DNA from 2 places in the Pantoea eucrina genome. Region 1 is predicted to be linked to the other one. Evidence: predicted binding sites of a transcription regulator. Region 1 holds the regulator's gene; the other holds the start of a gene.

Region 1 (3,114 bases):
ATTGCCAGCATAAACAGCAGCGCGATCGATTCCGGTACGGCGAAACGCAGCGATGCGGCGGCAATCAGCAGCCCGGCAAAGGTGCCGAGCGCCCGGTGCTGAATGCGCACGCGCGTGGCGCTGTAGCCATTCTGGCTGACAAACATAATGGTCATCAGGATCCAGTAGGGCTTGGGAATATTAAAAAACAGCGCAACAGAGCTGCCAAACATCAGCATAACGGCAAAGCGGGCCGCGCTGCGCAGCGCGCCGGACCTGAACGATAGATAGCTGCGCAGGGCGGGCAGCAGCGGCAGGCGCCGCTGGCGATCGGCCATCAGATCGCGCGTATAGAGCGGTTTCTGGGTGCGCAGCACGCGGGCGATGCGGCTGAAATGATAAAGGCAGAAGTGGCCAACCGGATTATCCGGATGCTGCCGCGCAATTTTTTCCAGCGCGCCGAGCGGCTTTTCCATCTGAAAGCGGGCGGGCAGCTGGTGATAGAGAATGGCATCGGCCAGCAGCCTGAGCTGTGCCGAAATGGTTTTTGCATTCCAGCGGATAACCGCTTCCGCATGACTCTGTTCTACCAGCTTTTGCACTTTCTCCGGCTGGTGCAGGCTGACAGCGATATGCTCCTGCAGATCCAGCGCCACCTGAAAAGCGCGCGTCAGCCGCTTATGGCTGTTATCGCGGCTGGCAGAAAGCATATGCATCTGCTGATAGCAGGTGGTGATCAGGTCAACCGCTTTCTGCTGGCGCGCCAGCAGCGGCGGCAGCGCTTTTTCCGGATCGGTCAGCTGTGTCAGCAGGGTATATTTGGCATCGCAGTAGTCAGCCAGCTCACGATAGAGCAGGCTCAGCGTTTCACGCATCGGCTGCTCTTTCCACAGCCAGTACCAGAACCAGTTAAACAGGCCATACCAGAACGTGCCGCCAATATAGAGCAGCGGCGGCACCCAGATCGGCATACGCCCCACCAGGCTCAGCGTAAAGATCGCTGCAATCAGCGTGCCGGGCAGCAGACGCCCGTGCAGCGGACTGATTTCGCCCGTCACGCCAATCAGCAGCGGCAGCACCAGCATAATAAGCGGCAGCGGAACCGCGGCGTTGGTGAGGTACTGGATCAGAAAACTGCCGGTGGCGAAAAGCGTACCGCCCACGATCAGGCGTTTGAAAAAGCGTTTATGCGGCGTATCAAGGCCGGCAATATTGCAGCAGGCGGGTACCAGCGAGAACAGCAGGCCTTTTTGCAGATCGCCACACAGCCATCCCAGCGCGACAGGCAGGCACAGCACCAGCGTCTGACGCAGAGCGTAATTGACTTCGGGATGATAGATGATTCGGCGCCACATCAGCTTATCGCAAACAGAAACGGCGTGATGGTGTCATCACGCCGTGGGGGGTGAAACAGCTTAGCGGGTGCCGTAAACGACGATGGTTTTACCGTGTGCGGAGATCAGGTTCTGATCTTCCAGCATTTTCAGGATGCGACCAACGGTTTCCCGTGAGCAACCCACGATCTGACCAATCTCCTGACGGGTAATTTTAATCTGCATACCGTCGGGGTGGGTCATGGCATCCGGCTGTTTAGCCAGATTAAGCAGCGTCTGCGCAATGCGGCCGGTAACATCCAGGAAAGCCAGGTTACCCACCTTTTCTGATGTCACCTGCAGGCGACGTGCCATCTGCGCCGACAGGCGCATCAAAATATCCGGGTTAACCTGAATCAGCTGACGAAATTTTTTGTAGGAAATTTCAGCAACTTCGCAGGCTGTTTTCGCACGCACCCAGGCACTGCGCTCCTGGCCCTCTTCAAACAGGCCGAGTTCGCCGATGAAATCTCCCTGATTCAGATAGGAGAGGATCATCTCTTTGCCTTCTTCATCTTTAATCAGTACCGCAACGGAACCTTTAACGATGTAGTAGAGCGTTTCTGCTTTTTCACCCTGATGGATCAGCGTGCTTTTGGATGGATATTTGTGAATATGGCAATGGGACAGGAACCATTCGAGTGTAGGGTCTGTTTGCGGTTTGCCGAGAACCATTCGCTATTATCCTCTATTGTAATCGTGCCCAAAACACAGGGGCATTCATTCCCTGTCAGGCGATGAAATCGTCCAGCGCGTCCTGTTAATAAAAATTATCCGGGCGGATGTGTAAGCTCTGCTTTTGATTCTGCCCGTCCTCATCAGCCACGACGAAGAAATTTTCAGCTCTGTTTGTAGCACAGCTTTTGCAGGCTGTCTTGTGTTGTCTCGCTTCAGCAGGCGGGCGATTGCTGTTTGCCGGATGAACGCGTACTCTGGCGCAAAACGCCGCTTCAGGAGAAAGAATAATGCAGGCACGTGTGAAATGGGTGGAAGGGCTGACCTTTCTCGGAGAATCCTCATCAGGACATCAGTTATTAATGGACGGGAATTCAGGCGATAAAGCGCCAAGCCCGATGGAGATGGTACTGATGGCCGCCGGCGGCTGTAGCGCGATTGATGTGGTCTCGATTCTGCAAAAAGGGCGTAATGACGTGGCTGACTGCGAGGTCAAACTGACTTCAGAACGGCGCGAAGAAGCACCACGTATTTTTACACAGATTAACCTGCACTTTATCGTCAGCGGCAAAGCGCTGAGCGAGAAAGCGGTGGCGCGGGCGGTTGACCTGTCGGCAGAAAAATATTGCTCGGTGGCGATCATGCTCGGCAAAGGGGTGGAGATCACCCACAGCCATGAGGTAGTTGAGCTGTAACAGCTGCCGGTGCGCATACCTCGCTACCCGTGAAACAGGCTTTGCAGGGTCGCCATTTATGGCGACCGATGCCACGTCGTCTGGCAGACATGGCCTCTACTCTATCCGTTTTCCTTCAATCAGCCGCTGCACCAGTGGCATCATGATCAGCTCCATCGCCAGTCCCATTTTGCCGCCCGGTACCACCAGCGTATTCATATGCGAAATAAACGATCCCTGAATCATCGCCAGCAGATAGGGGAAAGCGATACCTTCCAGGCCGCGAAAATGGATCACCACAAAACTCTCATCCAGTGAGGGGATCTCGCGCGCCGCGAACGGGTTAGAGGTATCAACTGTCGGTACCCGCTGAAAGTTAAGGTGCGTGCGCGAAAACTGCGGCGTGATGTAGT
Region 2 (3,114 bases), 270 kb from region 1:
GATGAGCTGACCTGGCATGACATCATCAAAGCGTCCAGCGCCATTCCTGGCTTTTATCGCAGCGGCGTGCTGATGGATGGCGTCAGCTATCTGGATGGCGGCATCAGCGACGCCATTCCGGTGCGTGAAGCCGCGCGACGCGGCGCGGATACCATTGTGGTGATCCGGACCACGCCTTCGCAGATGTTCTATACGCCGCAATGGTTCCAGCGGATGGAGCGCTGGCTGGGTGACAGTGCGCTGCAGCCGATGATCAACATCCTGCATCATCATGAAGCGAGCTATCGCGAGATCCAGCAGTTTATTGAACAGCCGCCGGGTAATCTGCGCATTGTGGAGATTTGCCCGCCGCGTCCTCTGGCCAGCATGGCGCTCGGCAGCCGCGTTGCCGCGCTAAACCACGATTATCATCTTGGCCGGCGCAGCGGACGCTATTTTCTGGCTACGCTGGGGCAGTGGTTGAGTGATGCAGAGCCGGCACGCCGATCGCTGCCGATTGCACCGCCCGCCGCCGCTGCAAACGCGCCGGACGCGCGGCCGTTACACACGCCGCCGCTGGCGGGGAACGATGCTGCCTGGGATGAAGGATCGCTGGCATGAAATTTATCGACACGCACTGCCATTTTGATTTCCCGCCGTTTGTTGATGATGCGGTCGCAAGCATTGCCCGCGCTGCGGCCGCCGGCGTAGAGCGCATTATTGTGCCATCGACAGAAGCGAGCCGTTTTGCACGCGTTGTGCAGCTGGCAAAAGATCACACGGCGCTCTATGCGGCGCTGGGCCTGCATCCGATCAATATTGCCCGCCATCAGGACGATCATCTGGATCTGCTCGCGCAGCATCTGGCGCAGGCAGAGAGCAACTGCGTAGCGATCGGCGAGATCGGACTTGATCTCTATATGAACGATCCCGATTTCGACAAGCAGACGCGGCTGCTGAACGCGCAGTTTATTCTGGCAAAACGTTTTGATCTGCCGGTGATCCTGCACTCCCGCCGCACCCACGATCAGCTGGCGATGCTGCTGCGACGCCATAATCTGCCGCGGCGCGGCGTCGTGCACGGCTTTGCCGGCAGCCAGCAGCAGGCAGAGCGCTTTATCCAGCTCGGCTATGCCATCGGCGTGGGAGGCACCATTACCTGGGAGCGCGCCAGCAAAACCCGCCATACCATTGCCAGCCTGCCGCTGGCGTCGCTGCTGCTGGAGACTGACGCACCGGATATGCCGCTGCAGGGTTTTCAGGGAGAGCCCAACCGGCCTGAGCGGGCGCGCAATGTGTTTGAGGTATTGTGCACGCTGCGTCCTGAACCGGCTGACGTGATTGCCGATGCGCTGTGGCAGAACAGCCTGCGTATATTTGCATTTTCTTCCCGATCGCCGTCCGGCGATCTATCAGAGTGATACCATTCAGCGCGCGATTTTGTGATAATAATTACATCTGCGTTGCGATCTGTTTAGCCATGCATTCACGTCAAAAAGAGATCTTAAGCAGATTTTCTATGTAATTTCGAGCTGCTATCTCTTTTTTATGTGATCTGATTCGCAATGGCAGTTCCCGACAATTGTTAAAATAATCACATTATCCGGCAGCTCGCTGCTGGCCTGACATCCGGAGCCTGTTATGACTGACCTTAATGCTGCTGCGCAGCGCGCGCTGCAACTGATGGATCTCACTACCCTGAATGACGATGACACTGATGAAAAAGTCATTGCGCTGTGTCATCAGGCCAAATCCCCTGCGGGCAACACTGCCGCTATCTGCATCTATCCGCGCTTTATCCCGATCGCCCGTAAAACGCTGCGCGAACAGGGTACGCCTGAGGTGCGCATTGCGACCGTGACCAATTTTCCGCATGGTAATGCGGATATTGAGATCGCTCTGGCGGAAACGCGCGCCGCTATCGCTTACGGCGCTGACGAAGTGGATGTGGTATTTCCCTATCGCGCTCTGATGGCTGGCGATCGTGATACCGGCTTTGCGCTGGTTAAAGCGTGCAAAGAGGCGTGTGCGGCAGCGGACGTGCTGCTGAAAGTGATTATCGAAACCGGCGAGCTGAAAGAAGAGGCGCTGATCCGTACGGCATCAGAAATTGCGATTGATGCCGGCGCTGATTTTATTAAAACCTCAACCGGTAAAGTGCCGGTGAACGCCACGCCGGAAGTTGCCGCCATTATGCTGCAGGTTATTCGCGATAAAGGCGTGCAGCAGCAGGTGGGTTTTAAACCAGCCGGCGGCGTGCGCACCGCAGAAGATGCCGCTCTTTACCTGAAGCTGGCTGACGACACCCTCGGTGAGGGCTGGGCTGACGCCCGTCACTTCCGCTTTGGTGCCTCCAGCCTGCTGGCAAACCTGCTCAGCACGCTGGGCCACGCAACCAGCGGCAGCAAAACGGGTTACTGATAGCGGCCCGGGTTAAATCCCGTTGCGGCATCCGGCCAGGGGCGCATGAATGCGCCCCCTACGGGGTACAAAATCCAACATTCCCGTAGAGGGCGCATTTATGCGCCGCGTATATACCAGCAATCACAGGAGGCAACCTTGTTTCTGCCACAGGAAATCATCCGGAAAAAACGTGACGGGCAGCCGCTGAGTGAGGCGGAGATCCGCTTTTTCATCGATGGCGTGCGCGATGAAACCGTTTCGGAAGGGCAAATCGCTGCGCTGGCGATGACCATCTATTTTAACGATATGAACCTGCAGGAACGCGTTGCCCTGACCATGGCGATGCGCGACTCAGGATCGGTTCTGGAGTGGCAGTCGCTGCAGCTCAACGGTCCGGTAGTGGATAAACATTCAACCGGTGGCGTAGGCGATGTTACCTCTCTGATGCTGGGACCGATGGTCGCCGCCTGCGGTGGATATGTGCCGATGATCTCCGGACGCGGTCTGGGTCATACCGGCGGCACGCTGGATAAGCTGGAGGCCATTCCGGGCTTTGATATTTACCCCAGCGACGACCGTTTCCGCGACATAATTAAACAGGTGGGGGTAGCGATCATCGGGCAGACCCGCTCGCTCGCGCCCGCAGATAAACGCTTTTACGCCACGCGCGATGTCACCGCCACGGTTGACTCCATTCCGCTGATCACCGCCTCGATTCTCGCCAAAAAACTC

The links. The regulator CRP, encoded in region 1, controls carbon source genes, mostly activating them, when cyclic AMP is high. The targets are predictions, from matches to a motif close to ATGTGANNNNNNTCACAT.
Region 2: deoC (deoxyribose-phosphate aldolase) is a predicted target of CRP. The motif match lies at 1,528-1,545, and genes of this name have one in related genera.

The regions. Positions count from the first base shown of each region.
Region 1 is NZ_CP083448.1:3,089,515-3,092,628, reverse strand. Features, by position in the region: gene LAC65_RS14755 (YccS/YhfK family putative transporter) at 1-1,334, opposite strand, end outside; gene crp (cAMP-activated global transcriptional regulator CRP) at 1,395-2,027, opposite strand; gene LAC65_RS14745 (OsmC family protein) at 2,318-2,722, shown strand; gene LAC65_RS14740 (phosphoribulokinase) at 2,819-3,114, opposite strand, start outside.
Region 2 is NZ_CP083448.1:2,820,550-2,823,663, reverse strand. Features, by position in the region: gene LAC65_RS13380 (patatin-like phospholipase family protein) at 1-600, shown strand, start outside; gene LAC65_RS13375 (TatD family hydrolase) at 597-1,400, shown strand; gene deoC (deoxyribose-phosphate aldolase) at 1,621-2,400, shown strand; gene deoA (thymidine phosphorylase) at 2,539-3,114, shown strand, end outside.